Linked DNA regions of Hydrogenophilus thermoluteolus. The protein of the gene in region 1 interacts with the protein of each later gene in a pairwise test. Links are inferred from orthologs where the notes say so. Each region holds a gene or a part of one and is shown on either strand. Other genes may lie near its edges.

Region 1 (4,748 bases):
CCGTCCGCACTCGTCGTCGCGAAATTGAAACAGATGACCCCAACGCTCATCGCGGAACTGGGTCGCCGCGGCTTTGCCGTCACGGCGATCCGCTGGCGGGTGCGGCCAGAGCTCGTGCAGACGCTCGCGCAACGCCCGCAAGCGCCGGCACATGCGCCACGCGGGTTGAGCCAAGCTGCGATCGCGGCGCTCACCGAGCTGCGCGCGCAACTTCCCGCAGACGACCCCTTGGCACAATCGCTCACCGCGTGGCTTCGCCGCGCGACCGAAAACGCGCCCGCTGCGAGCCCCCAGTCACAGCGCGACGAGCCGCTCGAGCAGAAAAAGCAGTAAGTAGAGAAGCAGGATCGCGCCGCCTACGCTCGCGCCGCGCAGCGCCCAGCGCACCCACCGCCGCTCACCGGTCACGAAATAGGCAGCAAGCGCCACGAGCACAGCCAAAACGGTGAGGACGAGGACGATACGAAACGCAATCACCGTCAAGAAACCGGAACGGCGTCAGGTATCGGCAGGAGGGAGGGGCGGCGATGGGGCCAGCCAACGCGATGACCCGCGGAGCTGGAATCGGTAAAGGTCACCCACTCCCACGCAGTTTGGTCGGCCAGAAGCGCGCGCAAAAGCCGGTTGTTGAGCGCATGCCCCGATTTGTACGCGCGGTAATGGGCAAGCAGCGGGTGCCCCAGCACGTAGAGATCCCCAATCGCGTCGAGGATCTTGTGGCGGACGAACTCATCGGGACTCCGTAGGCCGCCGGGATTGAGCACCCGAAATTCGTCGAGCACCACGGCGTTCTCCAGGCTGCCACCGCGCGCAAGCCCCATCTGGCGCAACTGCTCGACCTCATGGACGAAACCGAACGTACGGGCACGCGCCACCGCGCGCAAGTAGCTCTCTTCGGCAAAATCGACGACCGCTTCCGTCTTCGACGCGGCGATCGCTGGATGGTCGAATTCGATCTGAAACGAAAGCCGGAACCCGTCGAACGGCTCCAACCGCGCCCATTTGTCGCCATCCTCGACCACAACCGGACGCTTCACGCGGACAAAACGGCGTGGTACCGATTGTGCGACCGTCCCTGCCTCCAGAAGCAACAAGACGAACGGCGCCGCGCTGCCATCCATGATCGGCACTTCGGGGCCATCGAGTTTGATCGTAACATTGTCGACACCCACCCCTGCAAGCGCAGAGAGGAGGTGCTCGATCGTTCCCACCCCGACATCCCCGCGACGAATTCCGGTGCAGAGACGGGTCTCCGCCACCGCGTCGGCGGAAATGGGGATCTCCACCGCGGGGGAATGGTCGATCCGTACGAATCGAATTCCGGCATCTGGGGGAGCCGGGAGCAGACGCAACGCGACCTTGGCTCCACTGTGCAATCCCACGCCAACGGTCTGGACGGGACGAGCGAGCGTTCGTTGCGGGATCACGGACGCGCCCCGTTCAGTCGTTTTGTTTGCGCAGGAACGCAGGGATGTCGAGTTTGTCCATGCCCTTGCTCGCCAACTGCTCGGCGAACGAGCGGACCGGTTTGCGCCCGGTGGCACGTGACGAGCGGATCACTTTGCTCGCTTCCGCTGCCGCTGCGCTCGCGGAACGACCATTCGGCGCTACGGCATGCGTAGCCGCAGCACCATAGGTACCCGTCGCACGGGCCTCTTCCCAAAGGTCGGACGTAGTCTGACGACGCCCCGCCCCCAGTCCTGTCGCGACGACAGTGACCCGAATTCGGTCTTCCATCGCGTCGTCGAAAACGGTGCCGTATTTGACGAACGCCTCCGGCGCGGCATAACCCTGAATCGCCCGCACGGCGTCACGCACTTCGCTCATCTTGAGCGAGCTGCGGCTTGCGGTGATGTTGATCAAGACACACCGAGCGCCAGAGAGTTCGGTCCCCTCAAGGAGCGGGCTCACCGCTGCCTGTTCGGCGGCGACGCGGGCCCGATCGACTCCGCTTGCCTCTGCCGAACCCATCATCGCCCGTCCCATCTCCGCCATCGCGGTGCGCACGTCTTGGAAGTCGACGTTCACCATACCGGGAACATTGATGATTTCGGCGATCCCGGCAACTGCGTTTTTGAGGACATCGTCGGCGGCTTTGAAGCACGCTTCGAACGGGGCATCGTCGCCGAACACTTCCAGCAGCCGATCGTTCAAGACCACAATCAACGAATCGACGTGGCGCGTGAGCTCTTCGATCCCGCTTTCAGCAACGCGGTCGCGATTTTCGAATTCGAACGGTTTGGTGACCACCGCAACGGTGAGGATCCCCATCTCTTTCGCGATCTCAGCGATCACAGGCGCCGCACCGGTTCCTGTTCCCCCACCCATCCCGGCGGTGATGAAAATCATGTGCGCACCGTCGAGCGCTTCGGCGATTTGGTCTCGACTTTCGAACGCCGCTTCCCGCCCCGCTTCCGGTTTCGACCCGGCACCGAGACCACTGCGTCCCAATTGGACTTTGGTTGGCGCGAGCGCACGGGAGAGCGCTTGCGCGTCGGTGTTGATCGCGACGAACTCGACGCCAGCTACCCCCTCACGGATCATGTGATCGACCGCGTTACACCCGGCCCCGCCGACGCCCAAAACACGAATGACTGTTTTCGCCTCTGCCGATTCGACCACCTCTTCCAATGCGTGCAGTGCCATGACCCTTCTCCCTGACTTTGTTCGATTCTAACCGATTTATCGCCAATCAACGATTTTCTGTGCCAAAAAACCAACGCAGCAACTGCGCGAACCACCCGGACCGCCGTTTGGTCCAAACCGCAGCATCCCCCCATTGTGCGTGCAGCAGACCACTGACCGCAGCATACGCAGGATCCTCCCACTTTTCGGCTTCATTGCTCAAATAGGGAATTCCCACTCGCGCCGGTGCTCCGAAAACGGCTTCCGCCAGATCCGAAATGCCGCTCAATTTCGCGCTTCCCCCGGTCAGGACTACGCCGGCGCTGATCTGCTCTTCGAGCCCCTGCTCGCGCAGCGTTTCCAACGCCATTTCGAAAATCTCCTCGACGCGCGGGTGGATCACGTCGACGAGCCGCTGCCGCGCCAAACGCCGCGGGGGGCGGTCGCCAATCGCCGGGGCATCGACGAACTCATCCATCGCCACCCAGTCGTAGGATGCCGCGCCGTACGCACATTTGAGCCGTTCCGCGTCGGCAGCGGGGGTGCGCAGCGCCATCGCGATGTCATGGGTGATGCGATCCCCACCCAGCGGCAACGCGGTGCAATACCGAACCGCTCCTTGCGCATAGACCACCATATCGGTCGTCCCGGCGCCGATATCGAGGAGCAACACGCCCAGCGCTTTTTCGTCTTCGGTAAGCACCGCTTGCGCCGCAGCCAGCCCTTGCACCATCAACGTGGTCAAATTCAACCCCGCGCGACGAATACATTTCACCAAATTGTGCGTTGCGCTCTTCAATCCGGTGACGACATGCACCCGTACCGCCAGTTTTCGTCCGCTCATCCCCACCGGGTTCGCGATTCCGCCCAGATCGTCGAGTACGAACTCCTGCACCAGCGCGTGCAACAATTGGCGATCTTCGGCAAGCGGCAGCTGTTTGGCGGCCTCCAAGACGCGCGCGACATCCTGTTCGGAGACTTCCGCACCGTGCACGGGCACGATCCCTTCGTTGTCCAAGCAAGCGAGGTGTGCGCCGCTGATCGTCGCGCGTACCTCCGAAAAGTTCGTTTCGATTTTCTCTTGCAACGTTTCGGCAACGCGAGCAACCACGGCCAACGTGGCGTCGATATTGACGACCATGCCGTGCCGCAACCCCATCCCTGTGGGCACTTCGACCAGGTGCAAGACGTCGACGCCCCCCTCGGGGCGTCGGCGTGCTACGACCGCTACGGTTTTCGCGGTACCGATATCGAGGGCAAGAAAAGGGGCTGTCCGTTCGCTCATCCGTGTCTATCCTGTTCGGCTGCGGGCGCAGGGGGTAACGAGACCGCGAAAGCCTGATCGTGGCGCAAGTCGACGCGGGTTGGCATCGCCCCCAAACGGCTGACCAACTGCGGCCAACGCTGGCTCAGCCACGCCACCCGCTGTTTCGCTGCTGCAGGTGAGGCGACGGTTCCCAGGAACCATTCGACGGGTTCGACGAAGGTCACCGTGATCGCACCCAATGGGGACAGCGTGATTCCGCTGAGGTGTAACGTATCGGGCAAGACTGGTGCAACCACTCGAAGGTTGCGAAACGCGTCGACCAATTGCGCCTCGTGTGCGGCAAGCCAAATCTCTTCGCCATTTTCGGGGGAAAGCCGATCTTGGAATGGGCGCCCTTGCGCGTCGATCCAGCGCCATGTGCCGTCATCCAAATTGCGCCAGCGCAATACCGGTTTGCGCAACGCCAACTCGATCACCAGTCGGTCCGGCCAAACGCGCTCCACCCGAACCCGATCGACGACGGGAAACGCCTTCAATTGCCGCTCGATGCGGATCAGATCGACTTCCCAGAGCGCCTGCCCGCGCACCTGCTGCGTCACCGTCTCGACCACCTGTTCCGGATCGATCTGGGCAACCGACCCTTCGGCCACCATCAGCGCAACCTCTCGAACCGGCACGAAGAGCCGCTCCCGCACCAGAGCCAACAAGCCAAGCCCCCAGACGAGCAACGCCCCTGCGAACGCAACTTTCGCGCCCAACCGCCACCGTTGCACGCCACTCAACCGTGCGCGCACGAAAAGCCCCCTTTGAGCCGCGCCGTTTCGAGAATGCGCACACAGAGTTGGTCGAAATCCAG
Region 2 (4,868 bases), 250 kb from region 1 along the record:
GATGTACACGCTGGGACACGACTTCATGCCCCCTGGCATCCACGCGGGCGGTCTTCGCTACCACGGCGATTCGCCCCTCGTCTCCCAGCTCTACCACGAAGGGTTGCTGGAGGCACGTGCGGTGCCGCAAGTCGCGACATTCGAAGCGGGCGTCCTCTTCGCCCGCACCGAAGGGATCCTCCCCGCGCCGGAGTCGTGCCACGCGATTCGCGCTGCGATCGACGAAGCGCTGGCGTGCAAAGAGAGCGGCGAACCAAAGGTGATCCTCTTCAACCTCACCGGACACGGCCACTTCGACCTCTCCGCGTACGACAAATATCTGCGCGGCGAACTCGAAGACTTCGAATACCCCGCCGAAGCCATCGAAGCGTCGCTGGCGCATCTCCCCAAAGTCGCTGCGCCGACCGCGTGACCGCAGTTGCGGCAGTCGCAAGCAATGCGGTTCGCGATCGCGCTCCTCTTGGTGATCAACGCGCTGCTTTTCGCCGCGCAAAGCGGCCTCGTCTCGCTTCCTGAACCGCCGCGGCCGCAACCGCTGCCGCAACCCCTGCGCAGCGACGCGCTCCAACTCGTTGCCGCAACCGTAGTCGAATACACGCCGGATGGCGCGCATACCCACCGCGACGCAGTAGCGGCAGCCCAATCGCCAATAACACCCCCCCAAACGCCCCCCGCTACTGCACGATCGGAAGTGGCTGCGCGCCCCGCCGACCCGGTCACTGCGGCACTGGCCGGCGCAGCGCCGGAAACCGAAGCAGCCGCACTGGTGGCCCCTACCGCACCCCCCCCTCCAGCGGTCATTACGCACGATACGATCGCGCAAGACAAGCCTCAACCCTCTCTGGAAGCGGTAGCGCCGGCACAGGAACCTGCCGCCGCTTCGGCACCGCAACCACCATCCACGCCGACTCAGCCCGCATCCCCTTTGCCTGAGCACGCCGCGCACGAAACGCATCCAGCTTCCAACACTGTGGCACCACAACCGCCAACAACACCAACAGTCAAAACGCCCGTGCTGCTTTGCCGCCGAACGGACGCCACTGCGGACGAACGCCGCATCTTGGACGAACTGGCCCAGACCGTACCCGGTGTGCAACTCACCGCAACGGCGGAACCGGTGGTCGAATCGTGGTGGGTGGCTACTCCGAAAGCGGCCAATGAAAAACGGGCCCGACAACAAGCGGAAACCCTGCGGCAAAAAGGGGTAACCGATCTCTTCATCGTGCGGGACCCCGGCCCCCATCAGTGGCGCATCTCCTTGGGTATTTTCCGCACCCGTGATCGCGCCGAAAATCTGGTGCGGCTGCTGCGGCAAAAAGGGGTGAGCGAGATCGAGATTCTGCCCCGAACCCAATCGGAGCACTTCACGATTCTGGCCAAAGGGCCCGAACCGGCCCTGGAACGCTTCTTGGGTCGAGCGCAGGCCCGGTTACCCCGCCACAACTGGGAGGCGTGCCGATGACCCCAAAACCCTACCTCGTCGGGCTCACCGGCGGCATCGGCTCCGGTAAAAGCACGGCAGCCGAACACTTTGCGCACCTGGGCGCGGGTGTGATCGACACCGACGCGATCGCCCACGAACTCACCGCCGCAAATGGCGCGGCGATCCCCGCGATTCGTAAGGCGTTCGGCACCCAGGTGCTCACCCCAACCGGTGCGTTGGACCGAGCGGCGATGCGCGCACTCGCCTTCTCCGACCCGGCAGCACGCAAACGGCTGGAGGCGATTCTCCACCCGATGATCCGCGATATCGTCACCCACCGGATCAGCGCGCTGGCGCCCCACCACCCGTATCTCATCTTGGTCGTGCCGCTTCTTGTCGAAACCGGGGCGTACCAAACGCTCATCGACCGCCTTCTGGTGGTCGATTGCCCGCAGGAACAGCAGATCAGCCGGGTCAAAGCGCGTTCGGGGTTACCTGAGGAACAGATCGCCGCAATTTTGGCGGCACAAGCCTCGCGCGCCGAGCGGCTGGCCGCGGCGCACGATGTGATCGACAATAGCGGCGACCGCGCCTACCTCGAAGCGCAGATCGAAGCGCTGCACCGGCAATACCTCGCTGCAGCGGGAGGTACTGTGGCAGAAGGCGCAGCGCCAGGCGGCGTAGCAGCAGAAGGCGCTACGCGGGGAGCCGTACGATGATCCGTTTCGAATTCCCGCTCACCGAACAGGTACGCACCTGGTTGCGACTGGAGGCCACGTGGAGCCGTTGGCGCCACTTCGCTCAGGCGAACACCCCGGACGACCACCACGCCGCCCTGATGGCGCTCTTCGAATGCGTCGATATCGCCGGACGCAGCGACCTCAAGCGGCACCTCATCGCCGCGTTGGAGGCCCTCTGTGCCGCACCGACCGCTCAGGAAACGACGAGCCAACGGCCGCGCCGCATCGCGCTGCACGAACCGGTTGCCCAGGCGTTGGCACTGATCGACGCGTTGCGCCAGCAACCCGGACGGATCGACCACGTGATGCGCGCGCAGCCGCTTTTGAACGCGCTGCGCACCCGCGCGCACGTCTCAGGCGGCGTCTGCGCGTTCGACCTCCCGACCTACCACTTCTGGCTCAACCAGAGCGCCGAAAAACGGCGCGCCGATCTCGACGCCTGGGCGCAACCGCTGCACCCCCTCCTGGACGCGATTGCCTGCGTCTTGGCGCACCTGCGGGCACAAAGCACGCCGCAGACCCATACCGCAGCCAACGGCTGCTACCAGCAACCACTCGACGGGAGACTCCCCCGCCTCATCCAAGTGTGGATCGACGCCGCGCATCGCGTCGTTCCCAAGGTTTCCGCGAACAAATACCAGTTCAACCTCCACTTCATCCCCGTGACCGACGAAGGCGGCATCGGCACGGAAGCGGTGAGCACCCAAACTTTTCCCTTCGCGCTCACCCTCTGCTATTGACCCCGCAACCAACCGCGGATCGCCGCAATCCCGTGTGCCCCCTGCATGTGCGCCTGCGGCAAATCGGCTGCCGTGAGCCCCCCGATCGCAAAAACGGGCACGGGGGGCGCCGCGATCAACTGGGCAAAGCGCGACCACCCCAACGGTGAACACTCCGGATGGGTCTGGGTCGCAGCGACTGGCCCCACCACCCAATAGTCGGCGTCCAGCGCTTCCGCCACCGCCCGTTCCGAGGCATCATGGACCGAAACGCCTAAAAGCATCCCGTCCTGCGCTACGGGCCGCCCCGCACCGCATGCCAGAAGCGCCCGCGCCGCCTGCGCCGAGAGGTGGCACCCATCGGCACCCACCGCTTCCGCCCATTCGGGCGGCCCATTGACGACGATCCGTTCCGCACCCGCTTCGCGTGCGATCGCCACCAACTGCTCGATTCCCAACCGGGCGCACGCTGTCGCTGCGTCACCACCCGCCTCCGCCCCCGGATCGAGCCGCTTTTCCCGAATTTGCGCGATCACCGCGCCGTGGGTACGCGCCGCCTGAATCGACGCCGCCCATCGCGCCGCAGCGTCGTGCCACGCCGGCGAACCCACCGGCGCGCCTCTCGATGCGGCCGTAACCTGAGAGACCACCATCAACCGCGGCAGCACAAGCGCCTCGGCTACCGGCGTGTTCGCCGGAAGCATCGGCGCCACCGACCACGCGCCGGGCGTCTGCCACGTCAGCGCCGCATGGACGTGCGGTTGCGGCGTACCACGCCACCCCCAGACCTGGAAAAAGTGCAAGGTCACATCGGCGTGCGCGTAGCGGTGGCGGCGACACAACCAGGGGGCGATGCGCGCTGCGGTTAGCTCAAGCCCCAACTCTTCGCGCAGTTCGCGAATGAGCGCCTCACGCGGCGTTTCCCCCGCTTCGATTTTCCCGCCAGGAAACTCCCAATAACCGGGATAGAAGGTGTCCGGCGCACGTTGCCCGAGGAGCACCGAACCCGACTCGTTCCACAGCACGGCCGCGGCAACCGCCACGCGCTTCATCGCTCGTGCCCTTCGGTGCGCTCTGCACCCAGTCCATGCCGTCCCGCCCAATCGCGCGCGAATTGCCACGCCACCCGGCCAGAACGCGACCCGCGCTCGATCGCCCAGACCAGCGCCTCTTGCCGTGCCGCCGCGATCTGGGCGTCGCTCGCACCAAAATGGCGCAACCAGGTCGCCACGATCTCCAAGTATGCCGCTTGGGAAAAGGGATAGAACGACACCCAGAGCCCGAAGCGCTCCGAAAGCGAAATCTTCTCTTCCGTTGCCTCGGCGGGATGCACCTCGCCGCCTACGTGTCGGGTCGCTTCGTTTTCGCTGAAATACTCCGGCATCAGGTGGCGGCGGTTCGACGTCGCGTAAATCAGCACATTCTCGGGCTGCGCCCAAACCGAACCGTCGAGCACGCTCTTCAACGTCTTGTACGCTGCCTCTCCCGGCTCGAACGACAGATCGTCGATGAAGAGCACGAAGCGCCACGGGGCGTCTGCAACCCGCTCCAACAGACGGGGCAGTTCGACGAGATCCCCTTTTTCGATCTCGATCAAGCGCAACCCCTGCGCGGCATATTCGGTCAAGAGCGCTTTGACAAGCGACGACTTGCCGCACCCGCGCGCTCCGGTCAGCAACACGTTGTTCGCAGGCAACCCGCGCAAAAACTGCTCGGTGTTCGCCACCACACGCGCTTTTTGCGCGTCGATCTCACGCAGATCGGCCAAACGGAGTCGGTGTGGATGGCGCACGGGCTCCAAGCTCACCCGAACCCCAACCCTCCGCAACCAAAAAGCGTCGGCAGCGGCCCAGTCGGGCGCTACGAGCGGGGCCCCAGGGTTCGTCGCTTCGAGCGCCACCGCAATCCGCTCCAAAATGGGAACCATCGCTTCCCATGCCATCATGTTGCGATCGAAAACCATTGCGTTCCTCCACACGAACACGC
Region 3 (4,674 bases), 380 kb from region 1 along the record:
AGTTGAGATGGCACAGCGTGAGGAGTCGATCGTAGTCGTCTGGGGCCAGGAAGGGGATGGGTTGCCAGACGTGTGGGGTACCCGGCCAGGCTTGCGGTGATTCGTCGAGCGCGATTCCGGCGGCGGCAAGCGCCTGCCGTGGCGCACCAGGTGGAACGAAGAGGAGCGTCGGTGTTGGGTCCGCAGCAAGTGTAGCAAGTAGCCCCGAGAGCGGCGCATCGGCGTAACAAAAGAGCGAGACGCGACGATAGCTCAGGGCAGACAGCGGGGTGAGGCGCGTGAAAAATACGGCTGCCTCTGTGTCGGACCATTCGGCAAAACGGGATAGGAGATCGGGTTCGCGCAAAAGCCCTCCGCATCTCGGTTCGAATCCGGGAATGCACCATTGGGCGTCGAGCGGCAGTCTCGGGTGGGGACTGCTGAGCCCGTGGACGCTGCCAGCCCAGGGCTCGGTAACCAGATGGTCGAGGACGATCCATCGTGGGGGGTGCGGGCGGCGTGCTGCGAATGCCGCTAGCCACGGGTCGCTGAATCCGCACGCAAACGCTTCGATCATCGCGTCGACTTGGGACACCTGGTCGCGATCTTCTGCCGTTGGCGCCGAACGGTGCCAACGGCGCACGGTGAGCGTGGGCGGACAGGAGATTCGCGCTACGAAAGATTGTGCCGCCTGCCAGTCGTCAATCCACCAGACAACCTCGTGTCCCTCTTGTGCGCAATATCTGGCCACACGCCAGGTGACGCCGATGTCGCCCCAGTTGTCGATGCGTGCGCAAAAAATAGCGATTTTTTTTCGGGAAATCAAAAGGGTGTCGATTGGTTGTTCCGGCAAGGAATGGGTGTATTATAGAAAAGATAAAGTTCAACAGGAGTGGTTCCAATGGTTCGAAAAGTGGGGATTGGGTGCGCCTTGTGGCTCATCGCGGCCCAGTGGGCTTACGGATCGGCTCAGAACGAGTCGGGCGAATTCACGCAACTCGATTTGCGCTTACCCACAGGGGTCTATCGCTGCGCCTACGGGGAACCTTTGGTGGGGATCGAGCGAAGCAGCGAACTCAACGAAAGGGTCAAAGTTCACTATCAAGGGCGAGTGCATGAGTTGCGGCGGGAGGTCTCGAAGTCAGGGTTGCCACGCTTTTCCGATGAAACGACGGGGCTTTTGTGGATCGATTTGCCGTGGAAGAGTGTGCTTTTGAATCTCAAGAACGAGCGCCCCATTGCCAACGACTGTACCTTTGCACCGGAGCTGGCCCTAGCGCAACTCGATAAGAGGGGTGCGGCAGAGCGTTTGCATCAAGAGAAGCGCGTCAAGAAGGTTGCGAAAAAACACTGATTCTCCTTTTGGCGTTGCTGCGAAAAGCGCCCGAGCGGCGGGCAGGGAGACAGCGGGTTCTCTTTTACCTCCTGGCGTACGGGTACGTTATAATCGCACTTTTTTGTGGAGAAGGAAGCATGGCAATCGAACGCACGCTCTCGATCATCAAACCCGACGCCGTCGCGAAGAATGTGATTGGCAAAATCTACCAGCGTTTCGAAGACGCCGGGTTGAAAATCGTTGCGGCGAAAATGGTGTGGCTTTCGGAGAAAGAAGCGGCGGCCTTCTACGCCGTTCACAAAGAACGCCCTTTCTTCAATGACCTGGTTCGCTTCATGACCTCCGGGCCGGTGATGGTCCAGGTGCTGGAAGGGGAAAACGCGATCGCGAAAAACCGCGAATTGATGGGGGCAACGGATCCGAAGAAGGCTGCGCCAGGGACGATTCGTGCCGATTTCGCCGAATCGATCGATGCGAATGCCGTCCATGGTTCCGACGGTCCCGATACGGCACGTACCGAAATCGCTTTCTTCTTCCCGGAAATGGCGATCTATTCGCGCTGACCGCCGAATGAAAGAGACCGAAGCTGCCGTGGCTGACGCGGTGCCGACCAATCTCTTGGAGCTGACGCGTGAGGAGCTCGAAGCCTGGTTCGTCGCGCAAGGAGAGAAGCCCTTTCGCGCGCGCCAGGTCTATCGCTGGATTCACCGCATGGGCGTTGCAGAGTTTGCCGCGATGACCGATGTCGCGAAAACCTTGCGGGCGCAGCTGGCGGAAACCGCGTCGATCACGCCGCCTCGGGTGATTTCGGACCGCGTCTCGAGCGACGGGACGCGGAAATGGCTCTTGGACGTCGGTCAGGGCAATGCGGTGGAGACCGTCTTCATCCCGGAACGCAGTCGGGGAACGCTCTGCATCTCGACCCAAGCAGGCTGCGCGCTCGAGTGCGCGTTCTGCGCCACCGGCAAGCAAGGTTTCAACCGCAATTTGACGACCGGCGAAATCCTAGGGCAATTGTGGCTGGCCAACCATGTGTTGGGGCCAGCGTACGAGCACGCTCGGCTCGACGACGGCGATTGGACCGACAACGGGCGCGTGGTGACCAACGTCGTGATGATGGGGATGGGGGAGCCGCTTGCCAATTACGATGCGGTGGTGCGCGCGCTCAAAGTGATGCTCGACGATTTCGGCTATGGACTGTCACGGCGCCGGGTGACGGTATCGACCTCAGGGTTGGTGCCGGCGATGGATCGGTTGCGCGTTGAATGTCCCGTGGCATTGGCCGTTTCGCTGCACGCGCCCAACGACCGTTTGCGCGACGAATTGGTTCCGATCAACAAAAAGTATCCGCTCAAAGAACTGATCGCGGCGTGCGAACGGTATCTCACCGCGTCGCCCCGCGATTTCATCATGTTCGAATATGTGTTGCTCGACGGGGTGAACGACAACCCGCGCGATGCGCAGGAGTTGGTCGAGCTGACCCGCGGCCTTTCGTGCAAATTCAACTTGATCCCGTTCAACCCCTTCCCGGGAAGTCCGTTCCGACGCCCAGCGCCGGAGCGTGTCCGTGCGTTTGCCGAGCGGCTGATGGCGGCAGGGCGCCTGACGACGATCCGTCGCACCCGTGGTGACGACGTCGCAGCGGCGTGCGGCCAATTGGCGGGACAAGTCCAAGATCGGACCCGTCGTTCGCTGCGCCTGGTTGCCGCGGAGGGGTGAATGAAGTGGAGACAGGTCGTTTGTGGGGTCGCAGCAGCGTTCGCGCTTGCGGGGTGCGCTTCCGTTGCGACGCCACCGCGCGCGGGAATCGCAGAGGGGGCTTATCCCGCCCCCCTCTTGGACCAAACGGCAGAGCGCCCTCAGGATAAGGAGCGCAAAGCCCGCATTGATCTCGCGCTTGCTTATCTCGAACTGGGGCGAGTCGATGTCGCACTCGACGAAATCGCAAAAGCGCGCGCGCTCGACGCCTCTGACCCGCTGGTGCCCTATGCATGGGGGTTGGCCCATCTGGCGTTGGGGGATCGTGCAACCGCAGAAAAGAGCCTAGAAGAAGCGCAGCGACTCGCGCCCAACGATCCGGACATTCTGCATGCGCTCGGCTCGCTCCGTTGTTCCGCAGGCCGTTTCGAGGAGGGGTTGGCGTTGCTGCACCAGGCGGCGATGAATCCCTACTATCCGCGGCGCGCCCGTTCGCTTGCGAACCATGCGTGGTGCGCTTGGCGTGCTGGCGATGAATCTGCGGTTCAGAACGAGATCGACATGGCGCTCGCGCTGCAACCCGACGATTTCCTCGTCCAGGTTCGTGCGTTGCAATGGGCGGCGCGTAAACGGCAGTGGGCGATTGCGGATCGCCATTTGGAACGGCTCGTCCAGCGCGCGCCCGACGACCCGATGGTCTGGTGGCTCGCGGCCAATCTTGCGCACGCCAAAGGCGATCGTCTGAACGAAGCGCGCTGGGCCGAACGGTTGCGCCAAGAGGCGCCCAACCGCTTGGAGACGCGCAAATTGGAGCGAGGAGAGTGGGAGTCATGGTGACAGAAGAACGCGGCGCTTCACCAGAGGCGGTTGGCGAAGCGATTCGTCAGCTCCGGGAGGCTTCTGGTTGGTCGCGTGAAGCGCTTGCCGCCGAGCTGAAGATCGCTGTCCGGCAATTGGCCGCGCTGGAAGCGGGTCAGTGGCGCGAACTCCCCAACGCGATTTTCGTGCGCGGCGTGCTCAAAGGGATCGCGCGCTGGGGGAATCGCGATCCGCAGCCCTGGTTGGAGGTGGCGCAAGCCTGTTTCGCCGAATCGACCGTTCGCCTGACGCCGCCCAGCAACGCTGAGGGCGAAATCGTCGTGCGTCGCCCTTTTTGGCGTCATCCGGTCGTGCGCTTCGCAGGCGGTGTCGTCGTGGTTGGTCTGCTGCTCGTCGGATATCTGCAGTGGTTCGGGGTTTGGGAATCGGATTCGTCGATGACCGACGGCGTATCGTTACGCACGCCGCTCGTTACACCCAACGGCGAGACCAACTCGGCAGTCGTGGTCCTGCCGCCTACCACGACACCGGGCGGCACGCATGCGCCCACGGCCGAGACCCCGCCCGACTCCGGCACCGAAAAAGCGGTCTCGTCCGGCGTCGCATCGCGATCCGACGCAGACGGAGCCGAGGCAGCCAGCAAGCCTGACACGGCCAATGCCAATGCGCGCGCACGCGAAACGGCAACCGGGGGTTCCGCAGACAGCGCCAAAATGAACGAACCAACTGCGGCGCATGGCCAAGCCAATCCGGTGCCGGCTCAGCAAACCGCGACGGCAGTGGAGACGCCGCGTGCAGCGAGCGACCAGGGGGCGGCAAGCGCAGCCAATGTAGCGCCTGGG
Region 4 (4,840 bases), 720 kb from region 1 along the record:
ATGGAAGTCTTCGTGCAGGCTCTTGCCCGCGTCCTCTTCCAGGTGGGCGCGGGTGAGGTGCACCGTTTTCTGGTAAGCGTTCGCTCCGTCCCCCACTCGGATGGTGAGGGCACCGCCAGAGACCACCGGCAGTTCGTACTGGCTGATCTGATACCCTTTGGGCAGGTCGGGGTAAAAGTAGTTTTTGCGTGCGAAAACGCTACGCGGCGCAATGGTCCCGTTTACCGCGAGGCCGAAGCGGATCGCGCACGCCACCGCTTCGCGGTTGAGCACCGGAAGGGTACCGGGCAACGCCGCGTCGATCCAGCTCACCTGCCGGTTGGGTTCGGCGCCAAACGCGGTTGCCGCTCCGGAAAAGATCTTGCTGCGCGTGGTGAGTTGCGTGTGAATTTCGAGTCCGATCACCGCTTCGTAACGATTCATGCTCATCGCTTTCGCTCCTTCAGCACGCGGCAACCGGGGGCAGCGCGCGGTGCCAATCGGTTGCGTTCTGGTAGGCATGGACCGCGGCGAGCAGTTTCGCTTCGCCGAAATGGGGGGCGATGAGTTGCGCGCCGATCGGCAAGCCCGCTCCGTCGAACCCGCAGGGATGGGCGATCGCTGGCAAACCGGCCAAATTGACGCCAATGGTGAACACGTCGGCCAGGTACTCTTCTACCGGGTCGCTCTTTTCACCCACCCGCCACGCGGTGGTGGGGGTTACCGGTGTGAGGATGAGGTCGCACGCGGCAAACGCGTTGCGGTAGTCGTCGGTGATCAGCCGCCGCACCTGCTGCGCTTTGCGGGTGTAGGCGTCGTAGTAGCCGGCAGAGAGCACGTAGGTGCCCATGAGGATACGCCGCTTCACCTCCCAGCCGAACCCTTCGGCACGGGTGCGGGTGTACATTTCGAAAAGGTCGTCGTAGTGCGCGGTGCGGTAGCCATACCGGACACCGTCGTAGCGCGCAAGGTTGCTCGACGCCTCCGCAGGCGCCAGGACGTAGTAGGCGGGAATCGCCAGTTCGGCTTGGGGGAGATGGATGTCGACGAGCGTTGCGCCGAGCTGCTCATAGCGGCGCGCTGCGGCAAGGACCGCGTCGCGAACTTCGGGTTGGAGCCCATCGGCAGCCAAGAACGATTGCGCAACGCCGATGCGCCAGCCAGCGAGTGGCCGGTCTGTAGCGATCGCGGCAAGCGCCGCAGCGTAGTCGGGAACGTCGACGGCCGCCGAGGTGGAGTCGAGGGGATCGAACCCGGCGATCGTGTGCAAAAGCAGCGCGCAATCTTCGGCGGTGCGGGCAAAGACTCCGGCTTGGTCGAACGAGGAGGCGTAGGCGATCATCCCCCAGCGGCTCACCAGTCCGTACGTCGGTTTCAGTCCGGTCACGCCGCAGTGCGCTGCGGGTTGGCGCACGCTCCCGCCGGTGTCGGTTCCCGTCGCCGCGGGGACGATCCCGGCCGCGACCGCTGCGGCCGAGCCACCTGACGAACCGCCCGGGACGCGGTCGGTTGCCCACGGGTTGCGGCACGGACCAAAATAACTGTGCGCGTTTGCCGAACCCATCGCGAATTCGTCGAGGTTCGTTTTGCCGACCGTCACGGTTCCCGCCGCTTTGAGACGCGTAACGACCGTTGCATCGAACGGTGAGTGGTAACCGTCGAGCATTTTCGACGCCGCGGTGGTTGGGAATTCCGTGGTACAAAAGAGGTCTTTGTGCGCGATCGGGATCCCGGCAAGAGGCCCGGAGGCCTGGGATGCGCCAGCGAGTTCGGTCAGCCGTGCGGCGAGCGTCGCGTCGTCGGCGATCGTGATGAAGGCGTTGAGGGTAGGCTGCAATGCGTGCGCCCGTTCGCAGGCTGCGCGCGCCACCGCTTCGGGAGTGGTTTTCCCTTCGGCGAAGGCGCGGCGCAATTGGCTGATGGTAAGGGGGTGCTGCGCATTCATGATTCGATGACCTTGGGAACCAGGTAGAGGCCGTTTTCGGCAAGCGGGGCCAATGCCATCAGCGCGTCGCGCCGGTCGGGTTCGGTGACGACGTCGTCACGCAGCCGTTGCGTGAGCTCCAAGGGGTGCGCCAGCGGCTCGACCCCTTCGGTCGGAGCGTTTTGCAGTTGGTCCAGGAGGGCGAAGACGCCGTCGAGTTCGTGCGCCATCTGTTCGGCTTCGGCATCAGAAAGCGCAAGCCGCGCCAGCGCGGCCAAACGGTGAATCGCTTCGGTGGTAAACGCCATGGTTCGAACCGTGTCGTCACAATCGGAAACGCGGTAGGGTATCATATCGCATGGGCATTTGCGAAGCACGATCGGTGCTTCTTCTCGTTCGAGGAATTCGTATGTTTGGCTTTTTGCGTTCGTGGTTCTCCAACGACCTGGCGATCGATCTGGGCACAGCCAACACGTTGATCTATATGCGCGGCCGCGGCATCGTGCTCGACGAGCCGTCGGTGGTAGCGATTCGCGTCGATGCCAGTACCGGAAAGAAGACGATCCAGGCGGTCGGTAAGACCGCAAAAGAGATGCTCGGTAAGACGCCCGGCAATTTGGAGGCGATCCGCCCGATGAAGGACGGCGTGATCGCCGATTTCATCGTCACCGAGCAGATGATCAAACAGTTCATCAAAAAGGTCCATGCGTCGAAATTGATTGCACCGTCGCCGCGCATCATCATCTGTGTACCGTGTGGGTCGACGCAGGTGGAGCGGCGTGCGATTCGTGACGCGGCGCTTGCTGCTGGCGCCAGCAAGGTCTATCTGATCGAAGAGCCGATGGCCGCGGCGATCGGCGCAGGGTTGCCGGTTGCCGAGCCCACCGGTTCGATGGTCGTCGATATCGGCGGGGGTACGACCGAAGTCGGCGTGATCGCGCTCGGTGGGATGGTCTATTCCGGGTCGATCCGTGTCGGTGGCGACAAGTTCGACGATGCGATCGTCAATTACATTCGCCGCAATTACGGGATGTTGATCGGCGAGGCGACGGCCGAGATGATCAAAAAAGCGATCGGAACCGCGTTTCCGACCGCCGAGGTGCTCGAGATCGAAGTGAAGGGGCGTAACTTGGCCGAAGGGATTCCGCGTGCTTTTACGGTTTCGTCGAACGAAGTGCGTGAAGCGATCCAGGAACCGCTCAATCAGATCGTCTCCGCGGTGAAGATCGCGTTGGAACAGACTCCGCCTGAGCTGGGTGCCGATATCGCGGAGCGCGGGATCGTGTTGACGGGCGGTGGCGCGCTCCTCAAAGACATCGACCGCTTGATCCAGGAGGAGACAGGGTTGCCGGTCTTCGTCGCCGACGATCCGCTCACCTGCGTTGCGCGGGGGTGCGGTGCGGCGCTCGAAAAGGTCGATCTCCTGGATACGATTTTCACCCATGAATGACCGTGGCTGATTCGGCCGCGACGCACCTTTCGTTCCGCCGGTCGCTGCCGCTCACGACGCGTGCGTGGTTGGCGACGCTCGTCGCGATCGCGGTGATGGTCGCCGACGCCCGCTTCGACTGGCTCACACCGTTACGCGATGGCGTCTCCGTGCTGGTTCGACCATTGGTCGCTGCGGGGCAGTGGCCGTTTCGCGTCTGGGAGATGCTGGAGCGAACGACGATCGACGTTGTTGCGCTGCAACAAGAGAACGCCGAACTGCGCCGCCAGTTGCTGATCTTGTCGGCGCAAATCTGGGAGGGCGCGGCGGCGCGGCGGGAAAACGACCGGCTGCGTGCGTTGTTGGGCTTTGCGCCGATGCCCGGAACCCGTTTGCTCCCGGCTCAGGTGCTCTACGATTCGCCCGATCCCTTTTCCCGTCGCATCGTGATCGACCGCGGCAGCAACCACGGTATTCGACCCGGACTTGCGGTCGCTGCGGCGAAGGGGTTGGTCGGTCAGGTGACGCGGGTGCAGCCGTTGGTGAGTGAGGTGACGCTGATCACGCACGAGCGAATGCGGATCCCGGTGATGGTCGCGCGCACCGGGATGCGCGGCATTTTGTGGGGGCGCGGAGAGGGGGAACTGCAGCTGCGCGACGTGTTGGGCGAATGGGTGGTTGCCGAAGGAGACGAGGTGGTGACCTCAGGATTGGACGGCCTCTACCCGGTCGGGTTACCTGTGGGGCGCGTGACGCGTATCGAACGGGGGCAAGCCGAGCCGCTGGTGTTCGTCACGCCGTTCGAAGCCGGAGCGCAGTGGCGGCAGTTGCTCGTGCTCGTGCGCGACGAAACGGTGGCGCCGTAAGCGACGATGGAACAGCCGACCCACCGTTCGCGCGAACTGCTGTCGCCGCCCAGCCGAGCGTGGATGATCGTGACGCTCCTGGGCGCGTTGGCGCTCGATCTCATCCCCCGTCCTTGGACCACGGTTTGGGGTCCCGAAGCGACGTTGATGACGCTGACGTTTTGGGCGTTGCGTTCGCCCGCATGGACGGGCTTCGGTTTGACCCTGCTCGTGAGCATCGCGCTCGACGTGGGCCGCGGCGCCGTGTTGGGACAGACGGCGCTCGCCGCGATCTGGGTGGTGTGGGGCGCGCAGAAGTGGCGCAGTCGTGTGCTCTGGTTCGGCCCCTTTGGCCAAGCGGTGCACTTGGTCTGGTTGTGGGCTGGGGCGCTCGCGGTGCAGGTGGCGGTGCGTTGGCTCGTGGTCGGTGACGGGATTTTTGCTTATGGGTATCTCTTGTCGCCGCTGTGGATGGCACTCGTGTGGCCCATCTGGTACGCGTTGTTGCTGTGGCCGCAACGGTGGCGTGCGGAGTTGCCCAAGCATCGGGTATGACGCTGGAAACGCCTTCCCTCGATCAACTTCAGCGCCGAACCCGCTGGCGTGCGGCAGTCGCCGCGTTGGTTATGCTCGCTGGGTTTGCGCTCCTATTGTGGCGATTGC

Evidence for each region.
Region 2: the proteins of ftsZ (region 1) and zapD interact in binary tests that used the Escherichia coli proteins (3 or more experiments, as listed by UniProt). The link is inferred for Hydrogenophilus thermoluteolus from one-to-one orthologs.
Region 3: the proteins of ftsZ (region 1) and rlmN interact in binary tests that used the Escherichia coli proteins (3 or more experiments, as listed by UniProt). The link is inferred for Hydrogenophilus thermoluteolus from one-to-one orthologs.
Region 4: the proteins of ftsZ (region 1) and HPTL_RS00510 interact in binary tests that used the Escherichia coli proteins (3 or more experiments, as listed by UniProt). The link is inferred for Hydrogenophilus thermoluteolus from one-to-one orthologs.

What each region holds. Positions count from the first base shown.
Region 1 is NZ_AP018558.1:823,843-828,590, reverse strand. The notes cover bases 544-3,422. They hold ftsZ (cell division protein FtsZ), read right to left. Parts: upstream 2,647-3,422; coding sequence 1,441-2,646; downstream 544-1,440. Other genes in these bases: ftsA (cell division protein FtsA), read right to left, coding at 2,693-3,422; lpxC (UDP-3-O-acyl-N-acetylglucosamine deacetylase), read right to left, coding at 544-1,427. Also shown: HPTL_RS04040 (DciA family protein), read left to right, coding at 1-333; HPTL_RS04035 (hypothetical protein), read right to left, coding at 295-477; more of lpxC, read right to left, coding at 480-543; more of ftsA, read right to left, coding at 3,423-3,910; HPTL_RS04015 (cell division protein FtsQ/DivIB), read right to left, coding at 3,907-4,686; HPTL_RS04010 (D-alanine--D-alanine ligase), read right to left, coding at 4,671-4,748. UniProt on the Escherichia coli protein: Essential cell division protein that forms a contractile ring structure (Z ring) at the future cell division site. The regulation of the ring assembly controls the timing and the location of cell division.
Region 2 is NZ_AP018558.1:576,651-581,518, reverse strand. What follows is about bases 1,022-4,020. They hold zapD (cell division protein ZapD), read left to right. Parts: upstream 1,022-2,138; coding sequence 2,139-2,903; downstream 2,904-4,020. Other genes in these bases: HPTL_RS02815 (ATP-binding protein), read right to left, coding at 3,931-4,020; HPTL_RS02820 (Nudix family hydrolase), read right to left, coding at 2,897-3,934; coaE (dephospho-CoA kinase), read left to right, coding at 1,459-2,142; HPTL_RS02835 (SPOR domain-containing protein), read left to right, coding at 1,022-1,462. Also shown: HPTL_RS02840 (TrpB-like pyridoxal phosphate-dependent enzyme), read left to right, coding at 1-412; more of HPTL_RS02835, read left to right, coding at 437-1,021; more of HPTL_RS02815, read right to left, coding at 4,021-4,809; mltA (murein transglycosylase A), read left to right, coding at 4,826-4,868. UniProt on the Escherichia coli protein: Cell division factor that enhances FtsZ-ring assembly. Directly interacts with FtsZ and promotes bundling of FtsZ protofilaments, with a reduction in FtsZ GTPase activity.
Region 3 is NZ_AP018558.1:448,290-452,963, forward strand. The notes cover bases 1,155-3,959. They hold rlmN (23S rRNA (adenine(2503)-C(2))-methyltransferase RlmN), read left to right. Parts: upstream 1,155-1,885; coding sequence 1,886-3,034; downstream 3,035-3,959. Other genes in these bases: HPTL_RS02180 (hypothetical protein), read left to right, coding at 1,155-1,333; ndk (nucleoside-diphosphate kinase), read left to right, coding at 1,453-1,878; HPTL_RS02195 (tetratricopeptide repeat protein), read left to right, coding at 3,035-3,850; HPTL_RS02200 (helix-turn-helix domain-containing protein), read left to right, coding at 3,844-3,959. Outside these bases: elongation factor P maturation arginine rhamnosyltransferase EarP, read right to left, coding at 1-805; more of HPTL_RS02180, read left to right, coding at 881-1,154; more of HPTL_RS02200, read left to right, coding at 3,960-4,674.
Region 4 is NZ_AP018558.1:105,078-109,917, forward strand. The notes cover bases 1,362-4,332. They hold HPTL_RS00510 (rod shape-determining protein), read left to right. Parts: upstream 1,362-2,312; coding sequence 2,313-3,353; downstream 3,354-4,332. Other genes in these bases: gatA (Asp-tRNA(Asn)/Glu-tRNA(Gln) amidotransferase subunit GatA), read right to left, coding at 1,362-1,924; gatC (Asp-tRNA(Asn)/Glu-tRNA(Gln) amidotransferase subunit GatC), read right to left, coding at 1,921-2,211; mreC (rod shape-determining protein MreC), read left to right, coding at 3,350-4,198; mreD (rod shape-determining protein MreD), read left to right, coding at 4,205-4,332. Also shown: Asp-tRNA(Asn)/Glu-tRNA(Gln) amidotransferase subunit GatB, read right to left, coding at 1-429; more of gatA, read right to left, coding at 443-1,361; more of mreD, read left to right, coding at 4,333-4,732; mrdA (penicillin-binding protein 2), read left to right, coding at 4,729-4,840. UniProt on the Escherichia coli protein: Forms membrane-associated dynamic filaments that are essential for cell shape determination. Acts by regulating cell wall synthesis and cell elongation, and thus cell shape.